Regions from separate parts of the Leptolyngbya sp. AS-A5 genome, predicted to be linked through region 1. Evidence: riboswitches for the same ligand, from Rfam matches in the RefSeq annotation. Region 1 holds a riboswitch; the other holds the start of a gene.
The links. Region 1 has a riboswitch for cyclic di-AMP ahead of NC980_RS00375 (universal stress protein). Riboswitches for the same ligand answer to the same signal wherever they lie in the genome.
Positions count from the first base shown of each region.

Region 1 (7,876 bases):
GCAAGATGTGATTGTAGTTGGAAGCGGAATCGGGGGATTGGTTGCAGGCGCACTTTTGGCGCGTTATGGCAAGTCGGTGCTGGTGTGTGAAAGCCATACCATTCCAGGAGGCGCGGTGCATAGCTTTTCGCGGCAGGGGTTTCACTTTGATTCCGGAGCATCGTTTTACTGTGGATTAAGTGATTCAAACTCTGTGAATCCCTTGCGCCAAGTCTTGGCTGTCTTAGGGGAATCGGTGGAAGCGGTTCCTTATGATCCATTCGGGCATTATCACTTCCCGGACGCGGTACTCCCGGTTTACGGCAATCTAGAGAAATATCGATCGGCGGTGTCCCAAATTTCTCCGCAGGGTGCGATCGAACTGACCGAACTCGAAAAGCGATTTCTCAAACTGTACGCAGGGTTGCGAGGAATTCCCACGCTGGCACTCCGGAGCGATTGGAAATTAGCTCCGATCTTGCTGAGTCGCTATCTTCCATCGCTGCTGAAGATGTTGCCAAATCTACCAATGATCCAGGCTTCAGTTGGGGATTTGATGGATCAAACTGTTCGTGATCCGTGGGTGCGGCGGTTGATCGATTTAGAGTGTTTTTTGCTGTCGGGACTCAAGGCACATGGAACGATCGCGCCTGAAGTGGCGTTTATGTTTGGCGAACGAACAAGCTCCGTGATTGATTACCCGATCGGGGGCAGTGGAGCGATCGTTGATGCACTGGTTCGTGGACTGAAAAAATGGGGCGGGACATTGCGGCTTGGAACTCACGTCGAAAAAATTCTGGTGGAATCAGGCAAAGTTCGGGGAGTGCGGCTGCGAAACGGTGAGGCATTATCGGCAGCGATCGTCATTTCTAATGCGAGTGTTTGGGATACTTATGCTCAGCTTTTAGAGCCGACAGATCTTCCTACTTCCTACCGTAAAAATGCGCTGGCTACGCCTGCGATCGATAGCTTTATGCACTTGCATCTGGGCATTCGGGCAGACGGATTACAGCATCTCACTGGACATCATGTGGTTGTGCATGACGATCGCGACATCACGACTCCTGGGAATACCTGCATGATTTCCATTCCCTCGGTTTGGGATGAAAATCTAGCGCCATCCGGTCATCATGTGGTTCATACGTATACCTTAGAACCCTTCGCAGATTGGACACGCAATGCCGAATACGAACAGAAAAAATGGGCACGATCGCAGCCACTTTATCGGGCGGTTGAGCGAGTCATCCCGGATCTCAAAGACCGAATTGTTCTAGAACTGGTTGGAACGCCGCTGACTCATGCGCGATATTTGCGACGATATCAAGGAACCTATGGAGCGGGAATTCCAGCAGGACAGGGATTATTTCCGAGTTGCCACACGCCGATCGCAAACCTCTACCGCGTTGGAGACAGCACCATGCCGGGAATTGGAGTGCCTGCGGTGGCGGCTTCTGGGATTCTCTGTGCCAATACTCTGGTCGATCCGGCTCAAACTCTCGAATTGGTTGACTTGCTTTGATGTCTTTTTTTCTACAGTTTCGGGGTGAACTTGCCGCGCTCGCTGCTGCATTGATTTGGGCGTGCGGCTCGATCGTCTACACCGGAGTCGGACGGCAGATTACTCCTTTAGCGTTGAATTTTACAAAAGGCTGGATCGCGATCGTGCTGCTCGGTCTCACCTTTTTGTTCACAGGACAATCCTTTCCGGCGATCGATCCTGCCTCATTTTTTCTCTTGTTTCTCAGTGGCGTAATCGGCATTGGATTCGGAGATACTACCTATTTCAAAGCGCTCAACTGTATCGGGGCACGACGCACTTTATTGTTTGAAACCCTCGCCCCGCCACTCTCTGCGATTCTTGCCTTGATCTTTCTTCAGGAACGCTTATCTGTCTCAGCCTGGCTCGGAATCGGACTGACGATCGCTGGGGTCGTTTGGGTGATTTTGGAACGGGTTTCGGACAGGCATGAGAACTTTCGCCCCCTACAAGGAGGTTTGTACGGACTGCTTGCGGCGATCGGGCAAGCGGCGGGTGCAGTGTTATCGAGATCTGCGCTGATTCATACCGATATTGATTCTTTGTGGAGTACCTTAATTCGGTTAATCGGGGGCACGATCGCGCTGTTTATCTGGATACTTCTACAGCACCAAATTAGCGCAATGATCAAACCCCTAAAAGATCGTCGTTTGCTTGTGGTAATCGCCGGAACTGCTTTTATCAGCACCTATCTCGGTATCTGGCTCCAGCAAACCTCGCTGAAATTTGCCACCACGGGGATTGCTCAAGCACTCAGCAGTACCAGTCCCCTGTTTGTTCTTCCTATTAGTCGGGCAATGGGCGATCGGATCAGTCTGCGATCGTTTTTCGGCGTTCTCATTTCTCTTTTGGGAGTGGCTTTATTATTCCATCGCTAGTAATGTATAGAACTTCTCCACAGTTAACCCAATTATTAAAGTGTAGCGATCGCGACAATTTAATCCTGGAGATGGATGGAGATTGAGGTTTCGATAGCAGAAACTAATAATTGAAATTAGATTTTTTCAGTCAATGAGAATACAGACTTTAAAGAAGCACAGGATTTTTAGGAGCGACTGATATAATTGGAAGGGGGGCTTGCTACGGGGGTTGGATTAGTTAATGCCTCACTTTTGTTTTGCAAGTAGCAGTTCTATCGCTTTCACCTGTAATAAATTAACTAACAACGACTTGAGCCAGTGTTCCTGATTCTTTTGGGTTCCCAATTATTTGTGAAACAGCCAAGGTTGTTATGCCTACATTTCGTCAACATCTAGGGAAGCTAATCTGTGGGTCGCCTAATCTGAGTTTGGTAGAACAGTAATCTGACCAAATTCAAAGCGGAGGAACCAATTCTTGGGGCGAATCTCAAACACCCGTCTGAGAAAGACACCTTCCAGTCTTAGCCCGTCAGCTAACTCCGTCGGCATTGGGAGGATGACTCAGTGTTTAACTCTGAGTTTCCTAAACTAACTCGATCGTTTGCGATCGGGACAACTCCCTCACCCACCTCTCGCTTTTGTAGTTAAGAGAGGTTGCACTCATGAACATTCATTCGATGCTGGTACGGCTCCAAGGAACGCTCGGACGTACTGATCTTGTCCAGAAAATGGTTTTAATTCCTGCAAAAGCCCCAAGCGGTGCAGCAGATTCGGGAATTAATCTCGTCGTTGGTTACTCGAATTCACCTAGGAGCCAGACCGCATTGGATTTGACGCTCTGGATCGCTCATCAAACTCGCTTAGCAACCGGAAAACAAGTCACGGTTCAAGTGGTGTACGTGGTTGAAGACGGCATGATGAAGCGGATTCCAGTATTTGAATCGGGCGCAAAGCGTAAAGCCGCAGCAAAAGCCGAAGGCGAATGGCGCACCAGTCGAACGGCGATCGCGGAGCTAGAAACCGCGACAAAAGCGCAGTTCGGTGCGGCGGAATTGTTTGAACAAGCCGATCGTATTCTGTGGAATGCTCGATGTATGGCGGAAGAGTGGCGCGGGTCGCTCAAAACGCATCTGCGGTTTGGTGTGGTTGCGAAAGAGCTAAAAGAGGTTGTGGCGGCGGAAAGCGCATCGCTGCTGATTCTGGGCTGTGATGCCCCGGATCATCCCTTGGTGAAGCAACTGGGCAAGTCGTTCCCCTGTCCTGTGTTGGGGATTCCGTCGGTATTAGAAGGCGAATAAAAAAGTGCAGCAGATCGTCGATCTGCTGCGATCTAGATTTTAGAGGGGCGATCGTCCTGTAATTAGCATTCGATAGCCAAGCGCGATCGAAACGAACGAAGCCAAAAACTGCCAAAGACTCGTGGGATTCAGAACGGCTCGGCTGTTGAAGAAAACGAAGGTGATTCCGAGAGTTATCGGTATCCAGCCTAGCTTGCGATCGCGTCTTGGGAGAAAGATCAGCATCAAGACTCCGGCAACTAAGGATGCAATAGAAGCGTTTGCTGCGATTCCCTGCAACCAATAGCCATAACCGCTAGTGGTGAAAATAATTTTTTGTCCTAAGAAGTAGATTCCAAGAATAATTAGACCTAAACCGAATAGCCGCAAGAAAGTACGCATACCAGCAGCGTGAGAGACGATATGCTAAGAATTCCCACGCTGCTTGTTAGGATTTTGGCTGGTTAAGATTTGGGTTGCAAAACGAGCTGACGCAGTTGAATCCGAAAATCGACATCTAAATATTTTTCTTGCAACGATCGCCATGCTTTCCAAGCGATCGTTCTTTTTTGAGCGAGCCGTCCTGAGAAAGTCGGACAGAGTTTTTCGATCGAATCACTTAGATGTTCGTTTAAGAAAGCCTGCAGTATCACGCTATCCTGAATCTGTCCTAAAATTTCTTGAATTTGCTTAAATTTATCAACCTGAGATTCGTATTCTTTGCCATAGAAATCGGTAAATAGCTCAGTTTGATAGCGCAATCGCTTCATCTGCTTACGTAAATCGTGCAGGAGCTCGTCTTGCTTTAGCTGCTCTCGAATAGCTTCAGGTGTAATGGGTGCGAAAACTCTTCGCTCGGACTCGAATTCAACTCCGATGAGCCAAGCGGGATGTACCAAAATGCCGCTAATCAAGGGCAAGAGAATATCAGGCAAAACTTCTCGAATGGGCAACTGGGCGATCGCGCTGAACTGCGGCCATGCTAACCAATCCTCCATGCTTTGCTTGAATGCCTCGTATTTTTTGGACTTCAAGGTTTTTTGCAGTTGATCAAAATCTCGCGATCGCTGCTGCTGCAATTTTTTGAGCGATCCCTTTAAAGTGTCCTGCTCACGCGCAGGAAGGCTGGTATGCGAAGTGAGTTCAAGCTGAAGCACATCTAGATCGCGTACCGCTCCCAACACTTGAGCAAATTTGCGAATTCTCGCTTCGCTGGCGGCTTCGGGCAAATCTGCGGCGAACCCAAACACCTGAATTGCAGTTCTCAGTCGTCTTAACCCCACTCGCATTTGATGGAGTGCTTCTGGGTCTCGATCGGCTAAAACGTCCTCTTCGTGCTTGATCGCTTTACGGAAATGCTTTTCGATCGCGCGATGACCATAATAGCTTAGAGCTTCTTGGGGTAATCTTATTTGAAAATTCATAACGAGTTCTCATAACAGGTTTACCAGTCATCTTGAATTTTGTATTAGCTCAAATCTAGAAACCTCTAGCTTTAGTTTATGATTTGCAGGCAGAATGCAAAAACTAGCGCAAAAAAAGTATAAAAAATACTGACTTGCTCAAACTATAAAAGTAGAAATCATCTGGAAAGAAAATGAAACGCATTGTATTTTGCGACTTTGACGGCACGATTACCCAGGCAGAAACCTTTGTCGCAATGCTGAGAGAATTTACACCTGTATTATCAGAGCGTTTACTTCCAGAAATTTATGCGAAACGTCTGACTTTACGGGATGGAGTCCGACAGTTTATTCAGTCGATTCCAGCAGCGCGATATGGAGACATCATCGAGTTCACGCGATCGCAGCCGATTCGCCCTGGTTTATTAGAACTGCTTGATTTTCTTGAATCCAAGGAGATTCCTTTTGTCGTGATTTCTGGCGGTTTAATGGGAATGGTTGAATCTGTGCTTAATCCGCTCCGCCATCGAATTTATGCGATTCATGCAATGGAAGTCGATACGAGAGAACAGTTTTTACAGGTTCATTCTGCTTACGAAAGTGAGACAGAAATCGTGGCAAAAGCACAAATTATGGCGAAATATAACGCGGATCAATCGATTGCGATCGGGGATTCGATTACCGACTTAAATCTCGCTTTAGCTGCCGAAGTTGTGTTTGCGCGTCCGCCGCTCACTCGGTATTTAGAAGAACGCAATAAAGCCTTTATTCCCTGGAGTGATTTCTTTGAGGTTCAAGATTATTTGCGAGATCATGTTTTAGGTGGTTCCTTTGAACAATCCCTGCGGACGCACTAACAGCACAATCACCATAATTAACAATGCAAATCCAAGTTTGTATTGGGCTGTAAATAAGCGAGTTGCGATAATAAATCCAGCGATCGGATTTGAAGCAAATGGTGCTAACAAATCAGTCAATCCGCCTCCGACCTCTTGTGCAATGCCGATAATTAATCCACCCGCGATCGCGCCGTAAGGATTTCCAATTCCCCCTAGAATCACCGACGCAAATAGCGGCAGAATTAGGAACCAGCCCATATTCGGGCGCACGGCTTCCACTAATCCCAACATACTGCCGCCCAATGCTGTCAAACTTCCGGCGATTACCCAAGTCCAAATCACGACGCGATCAACATTAATTCCTGTTGTTCGGGCTAGATCTAAATCGTCTGCCACTGCGCGCATTGCTTTACCAATTTTGGTGTTTTGCAACAGGTAATGTAATCCAGCGATCGCCGCGATTGCTAATAGGATCACCAGTATCTTATTAAACGGAATATTGATTCCAAAAATAGATAAGGCGCGAAGCACAGGAAGGTTATACCGTTGATTGCCGCCGCCCCAAATCAAGATAATGCCATTGCGAATAAACAAGGCAAGCCCGATCGAAATAATAATCAGCGTGGTTGGGGTTGCTCGTTTTTTTCGCATCGGCGACCAGAGCAGTTTTTCGCTCAGTAGAGTCACTCCAACCGTGACGATCGCAGAGAGAAACATCGATATCCAAATATTGATACCGATCGCATTAAACAGCAGCGTAAAATAAGCGCCCAGCGTCATGAAATCACCGTGCGCGAAATTTGAGAGTCGCAGAATTCCGTAAGTTAGGGTTAATCCCACTGCTGAGAGCGCGATTATGCTCCCGACAGAAATTCCATTGACAACTAACTGCACGAACTGAGCAAAAAAGGCATCCATGCGCGGCACTTGATCACGATATCGCTTGATTGTGCCTGAAGTGGGGAAGTTTGGGAAGAGATCCGAAATTTTGCCAATAAAAAAGCAGTCCCTACCCGGTTTGGACTGCCCTTGTGTTAGACGATGAGCTTCTCAATCTGTATATATCATGCCGCCTCTGGGCGAACTACACATCAGCCTAAAGGATGATGTAAATCAGCATTTACAAGGAGTTTGCCGCAGCGATCGCAATTGCAGCGGGATAGATCCGATGTTCTTCTGCATGAATTCGAGCTTGCAAAGTTTCGATCGTATCTTCTGCAAGTACCGGAACCGCCGCTTGAATGATAATGTCGCCGCTATCGACTTCTGGAACGACTAAATGAACGCTACACCCTGCAATCTTCACACCTGCTTCTAAGGCTTGCTCAACGGCGCGATTGCCCTTAAAGCTCGGCAACAAACTTGGATGAATGTTGAGAATACGATCGCGAAATGCCTCAATCAGAACTGGAGTCACAATCCGCATCCAACCCGCCATGATCACCCACTCCACTGAATGCTGCTTCAAGGTTTTGACGATCGCTTGATCTAAGTCCTCCCGACTAGCAAACTCCCGGTGATTCAGTAAGACGGCGGGAACGTTAAATCGGTTCGCTCGATCGACGACTTTTGCACCCGGATTGTTATAAATCACCACCTGAATATCTGCATTGAGATGCCCGTCTTGAATCGATTGCGCGATCGCTTCAAAGTTACTTCCGCTTCCCGATGCCATCACGCCAAGCTTGAGGCGCGGATGAGACGGAAATTCAGCGTGTTTAGGAGAAATCAGCGCAACCATGAGAACGATGATGAGAAAACAGCTTCTCAGTTTAGCGTAGGGGCTGCGATCGCTGGTAGAAACAATTTCTTAAAAGTTGATTGTTCATGTTAATTGATAGACAGACAGATAAAATAACCCTAATTTGAACGATCGCCCTCATGCTCTTTGATTCCCTTCGCACCAAACCCCGATCAGATTCCGGATTCTCGCGCTTACTTGATCGAGAAGTGATCGCTGCTTGGGTTTTTCTCGCGCCTG
Region 1 covers NZ_JAMPLL010000001.1:65,377-73,252, reverse strand. The annotation lists gene NC980_RS00385 (NAD(P)/FAD-dependent oxidoreductase) at 1-1,498, shown strand, start outside; gene NC980_RS00380 (DMT family transporter) at 1,498-2,394, shown strand; cyclic di-AMP (ydaO/yuaA leader) riboswitch at 2,813-2,936, shown strand; gene NC980_RS00375 (universal stress protein) at 3,039-3,674, shown strand; gene NC980_RS00370 (hypothetical protein) at 3,714-4,055, opposite strand; gene NC980_RS00365 (CHAD domain-containing protein) at 4,118-5,077, opposite strand; gene NC980_RS00360 (HAD-IB family phosphatase) at 5,251-5,913, shown strand; gene NC980_RS00355 (branched-chain amino acid ABC transporter permease) at 5,875-6,813, opposite strand; gene purN (phosphoribosylglycinamide formyltransferase) at 7,016-7,636, opposite strand; gene NC980_RS00345 (sugar ABC transporter permease) at 7,777-7,876, shown strand, end outside.

Region 2 (7,876 bases), on a different contig from region 1:
AAAGTGGGTGAGGTTTTCAGCGATCGCGAAATCGGGAAAGTGAGGACTAACCTGTGCGTCCTGATATTCCCCGTTTTGCAACACGCTAATTCGGAGTTGACCGTCCTCAAATCGCCAAAGTTCTGCTACTCCTAATGCTTGATAAGCCTCCAATCCAGTTTTAGATGTAACATCGACTTCAATTGCTAAGTCTGGAGGAGGATCAACGGTGAGATTCAATCTGCGCTTACCGACCATCACTGCATGATTTTCAATGTAGAAACACTGATTAGGCTCAATGCCTTTTGCCAGATCTTGCTGCTTAAAGGTAGTTGATCCAAAACACTCGTTATCTAGGTCAAGTTCTTCGAGCAGAATCTTGACCATATCACCGATGAGTTCCTTATCAACTTCGTGTTCTGGTAAAGGCATCCGAATTTCTAGCACTCCATCACTGTAAGCAATTCGACAGGCACGCTTATCTCCAAGCTCGTCGAGGATCGCTTCAAATTCTTGCCAGTTGACTTCTTGAAGTTGAACCCGTTGACCTGGCTGAACCACCAGTTGACGAAGCTGAAGTGTGACCATGACGATATGCCGCAGAGGAATAGCTTTAGTATATCGGTCTGCCTATCTTTTCTTGTTGCTTAGGTGTTGCGCTAGTCGTCGGATTCAAAATTAGAATCCAGGAAGTTCAGCGCATGGTTTCGCAATTGGTAATACTCTGGTGAATTGCGAAGTTTGGCCCGATCGCGCGGGTGTGCAAAGGGAACTTCTAAAATTTCGCCGATCGTCGCTTCAGGCCCATTGGTCATCAATACAATCCGATCGCTCATGTAAATCGCTTCATCAACATCATGTGTAATCATGATCACAGCTTGCCGATGTTGCTCCCAAATTTCTAACACCTGACGCTGAAGTTTGCCGCGTGTTAAGGCATCGAGCGCTCCGAATGGCTCATCCATCAGCAGCATTTTCGGACGAGTCGCCAAGGCTCTGGCAATTCCGACCCGTTGCTTCATCCCGCCGGAAATCTCATCCGGATACTTGTCGGCAGCAGCGGTGAGATTCACCATGGCTAAATGCTCACTCACAATTTGCTTTTTCTCAACGGGAGACGCATCTTTTAGCACTTCATCGATCGCCAACCGAATGTTCTGGCTCACGGTTAACCACGGCAGCAGCGAATACTGTTGAAACACCATCATGCGCTCTGCTCCCGGCTTGCGGATTTCTTTGCCTTCGAGCAATACAGAACCCGAAGTCGATCGCTCTAGTCCCGCAACAATCTTTAGCAACGTGGATTTACCGCAGCCAGAATGACCAATGATCGAAATGTACTCGCGCTCCCCAATCGTTAAGTTAATGTCTTTGAGAATCACCGTTTCACGGTCGCCCGTTTTATAAGACTTGTAAAGGTGATTGATTGCGAGAAACGGTGCCTCTGACTGGGTAGGAGCAACGTTTTGAACATCATTAATCATGTTGAACTGAACCATGAGAACCTCTTCTAAGAAAGATAAATGTTTGTCGATCGACTCACACGAATGTCAAAGCTGTTGAGATACCCGACTGGATCGCTCGGATCAAAGGCTTTCTTGTCGATGAACGCTTCAGCAGGTTCGATTTTGTAATCTTCAGCCGGACAAGCAATGCCTAACTCAGCCGCAACTTCTCGATAGACATCAGTGCGCCAAGCCTGTTCTGCAAGTTTGTCCGCATCTTTGGGAACCTCTTTGATTTGTCCCCAGCGAGCGGCTTGCGTCATGAACCATAGACTGCGCGATCGCCACATGAACGTAGAATGCTCGTTCGCAACTTGCGGAACTTCTTTCGACATCTTGAAAAACATCGTGGTTGCATCTGATTTAACAATGCGTTGCTTGCCGTCAAAGCCACCATAGTTGTATTCACCCACGATCGCGGGTTTAGTAAACTTCGGTTTCGCTCCGGTGTACGATCGAGCCGAAATGATTTGAGCTACTTCTTCTCGATTTTCGTCACAGTAGCGACAAGCTTCGATCATCGCTTTGAGCAAGGCGCGGTAGGTTTTAGGATTCTCATCGATAAACGATTGCATCACACCGAGTAAGCGATCGGGGTGTCCATTCCAAATCTCACGACCTTGAGCAAACGTGAATCCGATGCCTTCATTTCCAGTAATGGCGCGGGTGTTCCACGGTTCTGCAACCATGTATGCTTCCATTGCTCCAATTCGCACATTCGTCACCATCTGCGGCGGTGGAACAATGATGATGCGAAACTCTTTGAGCGGATCAACTCCGGCTGCTGCTGCAACATAGCGAACGAAGTATTCATAGATGGCAGAACTCAGCACGACTGCCCAAACTCGACGTTCTGAGGGTAAGCCTTCAAAGTAGCGGCGAAAATCTCGTCCGAAGGCTTCTAAATTCCCGTTGTACTCGAACCACGGGCGCAAGCCTGCATTCCACATAGCGCGATTCATCGTCATCGCATTGCCGTGATGGTGAATCGTCATGCCTGCACACATCGGAGCGTGACGCGCCCCTTCTGCACCCGTTCTGGCATTCGTGACCGCCCCTGCAACGACCGGGGCGGCATCTAATCTACCAAAGATTACGCCATCTCGTGAGGTTGCCCAGCTTGCTTCACGGCTCAAGCGGACATTCAAGCCATACTTGCGAAAAAAGCCTTTCTCCCAAGCGATCGCAAACGGCGCACAGTCGTTTACTGGAACATAGCCGATCGTTAGGTTCGGTTTCTCAAGTTCACTCGATTTAATGACCGGAGTGATCGACATTGCCGCTTCAGAGAGTTCTTGCGGCGCACGATTCGCATTAATTGCACAAGAGGGTAAGGTAGCTGCGATCGCCGATGCGCCTACTCCTGCAAGAAATTCGCGGCGCGTCCATTGATTCGTCATAATTTTTCCCCTACGAAGCGCGGCGGCGATGTGTAACCCAAGCTTCAATTTGGGCTAAGGCGAGGTCTAACAATAGTCCAGTTAGTCCAATCACTAGCACGGCTAAGAACACTGAACTCAGGTTCAATCGGCTCCATTCATCCCACACAAAGAAACCGATCCCGACTCCGCCTGTGAGCATTTCCACGGCAACAATGACAAGCCAAGCAACGCCTAAGCTAATTCGTAAGCCTGTAAAAATATACGGCAAGCTTGCAGGCAAAACAATCTTGAGTATGCGTCTCCAGCGCGGCATTTCCAACACTCGCGCTACGTCTAAATAGTCCTTAGGAACACTGGCAACTCCCAATGCAGTGTTGATGATCGTTGCCCATAGCGAGGTAATGAAAATTACAAAGATGGCAGAGGGATCAGCCAAGTTAAAAATCGCCAGCGCGATCGGGAGCCAAGCCAGTGGCGATACGGGTTTGAGAATCTGGATCACCGGATTCAGCGCCATCATCGCTTTTTCGGACATTCCAATCAAAAAGCCGATCGGAATGGCAACGATCGCACCCAGACCAAACCCAATCAATACTCGTCTCAAGCTTGCGAGTAACAGCCAACCAATTCCTAGATCGCCAGGACCTCGACGATAAAACGGATTAAGAATGTAGTCTAAATTTGCTACCAGCGCTTCGGGCGGCGTGGGCATCAGTTCGTGTTTGCTTAGTGCAATAATCCACCACACACCAATCACACCCAGGAAACCGAGCGCCGGATAGAGAATGCGATCGCTCGATAGGATTGGTTTTGTCCGGCGTACCGTAGCCTGAACTACAGCAGTAAACACTGCCGCTAAATTCAATTGCAGAATCATATGATTTGGTTCTCCAGAGCCAAACTCTCAACGTGCCTACGGAGTTAGCTGACGGGCGAGGACTGAGAGATTGTCCCCTGTTGGCTCGCTTAGAACTTCTAAGTTCACAACAGTAAGCCCCGATTAAACTGGTTCCTCCGCTTCGGAGCAATTGTCCGAATTAGGCGATACAGACTCGAATCCTAGAACTTTAACATCTCAATACAGATTTGCACCATCTTTCTTTTGAGATAGTGACTAAATTGTAGACAAAGAAATAGTACCCACCTGGGTACTGTAAAAGCCAGGTTGCTCTTCCACAATTTGAATAGAAAGTCTCAAACAGAGCTAAGAGCCTCTCATATTATTCAATTTGGAGTTTCGCATCATGGAAGTTTCGACCTTTGAATTGCTCGTCAAACGAATTGCTCCCAGACTAGCATTGCCGCCAGCAGCACAACCCGTTGCTCGTCGCATTGTGCAAGGTTACTTTCTGACGCTTTCTAACTTGGAAACGATCGACTTGAGATATCGCTTAGAGTTCCGCATTAGCTTACCGGATAGTCCAGCTCAGGCAGATGCTGTTACTCGCATTCTGGAGGGGAATACCTTCTTGATCTTCGACATTGCTGGATCAAACAATACGCTCTCGTTGATCCGCGTTGGCACAACAGGACGATATATCAGTCAGGAATTTGTGATTCCAGCGCAGAAGACAGCTTCGATCGAGTTGCTTCCTGATGTCGTTCGATTTGCATCCCAAGACGACCCAGCCTTGGAAATTCGGGGCTTTGTTTCGCTCTTCTTACCCCGGATCTTCACAGGCACAACGCTTCCAGAAAGATTGATCGGTAGACCTCAGAGTCCGCGTCCGGTCAAGGTGTTGCTAAATGCTGAAATTCGCGGCACGTTCTTGCCGAATGACTTCCCCGCCAATCCTGCTAGCACTGACTTTGATCAAATCAATTACTCACTGGCGCTGGCGAGCGGTAAAGCGCTAAATGAGATTGAGTCTGAACCGCCGAGAATTCTGGTTCCAGGTAGTTCAGTCGGGCTAGAACTGACACCGGGCGCGGTCAGAATGTCTTCCGCATCCGACAGTGCAGCAGCAGATTTGGGAGCAATGATTGCAGGATTGATGGTCAGCAGCAACGGCAATGGTGCAAATCTAGAGTCGCTGAACCAATCGCTTGCAGAGTTAGACCTTCCTGTCACCATGCGAGGAATGTAATCAAGCATTGGCGTTAGTCTTCGGGTTTGGTCGTTTGTTCCAAGTGGTTGGCGGTTAGAGATTGCCGTCAACCCTTTCTCTAGAGGTGTAGGATGAGTATTTTTCAATTCAGACCGCTTTGCCATAGTTGGGTCGCATTGCATCCTCATCCCAGAGGTGTGGTTCAGTTTATTGGGGGTGCTTTCTTTGGGTCGTTTCCAACGATCGCGTATCGGCATTTGCTACAAGAGATTTTTGCAGCAGGATATACCGTCGTTGCCTTACCGTTTCGGTTTGGTTTTCGTCATTGGTCATTAGCGATCGAGCTTTTAGAGGAGCAAAATACGCTGAGACAAGAACTAACAGCGATCGCAAAGCATCTTAACTATGATTACGAGCTTTACCAGGATAAAACGAATTACTCTTGGATCGGACATAGTTTAGGCTGTAAGTACATTGCACTGCTAGAGCTTTTAAGCAGTGAACAATGGCGGCAAGTGTTGTGTTCTTGTGTCGAAGCAAAGCAGATTGAGCAAGTTGAACGAGCGATCGCTCACCTTTCAATAGATTCAGTTTCGATTAAAGGGCAACCCTCGTTGCTCCTAGCTCCCGACATTTCTGATACTGAGAGTGCAGTTCCGATTCGATTTCTAGCACAGCTTTTAGATAAGTTTAAGCTGGGTGCGTTGCCTACTCGCGCTCAAACTCAGTGCTTGGTCGAGCAGAGTGAGCTATTTAATCTAACGGGGTTAATTTCGTTCGATCGCGATACCATTGCTGGAAGCCTTGCAAACGCGCAAAAACATCCCTTGAGTGAAAATGATGTGCTTTGGTTTTTATCCCAACTCAAACAGCGCCACTATCGAGTGCTGTATCGAGAACTTTCAGGTAAACATTTAGAACCTGTTGGAGTTCAAATCGGTGAATGGGTGGTGGATCTTAATCCATTGGATAAGTTTGCGGAACCGATCGTAGATCGTCACTTAGAAGGTGTTGTACTTCAGTTTCTCGATCGTCTGCGTCAGAGAGAACAGGGGTTGGAATCTTCCAGTTCCCAGCCTCTCTACGATCGCGCCTCTTACATCCGCTCTAGCACCTGAATTCCCAACAGCGATAGTCCAAGCTTCAATGTTCTTGCTGTCAAGTCACACAGTACCAATCGAGAAGTTCGCGCGGGTTCTTCTGCTTGCAGCACAGGAACGCCTTGATCGCGATCGTAAAACACATTGAATTTCTGACTGAGTTGGAACAGATAGTCACAAAGTCGATTTGGAAATAGTTCTTGCTCTACTTCGGATAGAACAGTGCTGAACTGAAGTAACTGTTTTGCTAAAGCGAGTTCGGTTTCATGTTCTAGCACCATTTGAACATTAGAGCCGAGCTGATTGAAGTCAATTCCGCCTTTGCGACTAATCCCTTGAATCCGAGCATAAGCATAAAGCATATAAGGCGCAGTATTGCCTTGAAGCGCAAGCATCTTGTCGTAACTGAAAATATAGTTACTAGTGCGATTCTGGCTTAGATCAGCATACTTCACTGCGCTGATCCCTACTGTTTTTGCAGCATGATTGATAAAGTCTTCGGATTCGTGGCGCTCTTCGGTTGCGAGTCGAGTTTCTAGATCAGTGCGCGATCGTTCCACTGCTTCATCGAGCAAATCCCGCAGTCGAACGGTATCGCCCGATCGTGTCTTCAGCTTCTTCCCATCTTCACCCTGCACCAATCCAAATGGCACATGCACGACTTCAACACTACCCGGAATCCAATCTGCGCGGCGGGCAACCTGAAACACTTGAGCAAAGTGATTTGCCTGACCTGCATCAGTGACATAGATTAAGCGATCGGCATTATCCTGCTGCACTCGATAGCGAATCGCAGCTAAATCAGTAGTTGCATAGTTATAGCCGCCATCTGACTTCTGAATAATCAAAGGTAATGGATTGCCTTCCCGGTTCGTAAAGCCCTCAAGAAACACACATTTTGCGCCTTGATCTTCAACCAGTAAACCTTCCTTCTCCAAGTCTTCGACCACTTGCAGTAATAGTGGATTGTAAAACGACTCTCCCCGTTCTGTAAGTTGAATATCTAGCAAATCATAGATGACCTGAAACTCACGACGCGACTGATCACACAACAATCGCCAAGCTTTCAAAGTATCTTCTGCACCCGACTGCAATCGCACCACTTCTTGACGTGACTTTTCTTGGAACGCTGGATCTTCATCAAATCGCTGTTTCGCTTTCTTATAAAACGCAACTAAATCGCCCAAATCTAAAGCATCTGCTGTCGTTAATGCTTCGGGTGCAACTTCCCGAAGATAAGTAATCAGCATTCCAAACTGTGTTCCCCAATCGCCGACGTGATTGAGGCGCAACACATCATGCCCTTGGAATTCTAGAATGCGAGCGATCGAATCCCCAATGATGGTCGATCTCAAATGCCCAACGTGCATTTCTTTCGCAATGTTCGGACTCGAAAAATCCACGACCACTTTCTTTGGTTCTTTTACCACCGCAATTCCTAAGCGCGAATCCCCTGCCATTGCACTTAACTGCGTCTGAAGGTAGACAGGCTTCAGCTTCAAATTGATAAATCCAGGGCCTGCAATTTCCGCCGTTTCACAAAGATCATCAACCTGCAAATTTTGCGTAATTTCTTGCGCGATCGCTCTTGGCTGTTTGCCCAATCGCTTCGCCAACGACATCGCCACATTCGCCTGATAATCCCCAAACTTCGGATTATTGGTTGGCACAAGCATCGGATCAGTCCCTACCAGTTCTGCACCAAACGCCGACACCAAAGCAGCTTCTAGACGATTTTTTAATTCAGCGAATGTAGCAATCATAATTTTTCAACCTGACAATAGCGCAAGTCCCTTTTAGGATAGCGACCTAACTTATTAATGATTCAGCACGAAGATCGTTTACGCAAGACATTTTCTAAT
Region 2 covers NZ_JAMPLL010000020.1:43,141-51,016, forward strand. The annotation lists gene NC980_RS19085 (Uma2 family endonuclease) at 1-567, opposite strand, end outside; gene NC980_RS19090 (nitrate ABC transporter ATP-binding protein) at 639-1,463, opposite strand; gene NC980_RS19095 (CmpA/NrtA family ABC transporter substrate-binding protein) at 1,490-2,884, opposite strand; gene ntrB (nitrate ABC transporter permease) at 2,895-3,743, opposite strand; cyclic di-AMP (ydaO/yuaA leader) riboswitch at 3,763-3,920, opposite strand; gene NC980_RS19105 (hypothetical protein) at 4,111-4,953, shown strand; gene NC980_RS19110 (DUF1350 family protein) at 5,046-6,032, shown strand; gene argS (arginine--tRNA ligase) at 6,011-7,777, opposite strand.
Region 2: another riboswitch for cyclic di-AMP. It lies ahead of ntrB (nitrate ABC transporter permease); the one in region 1 lies ahead of NC980_RS00375 (universal stress protein).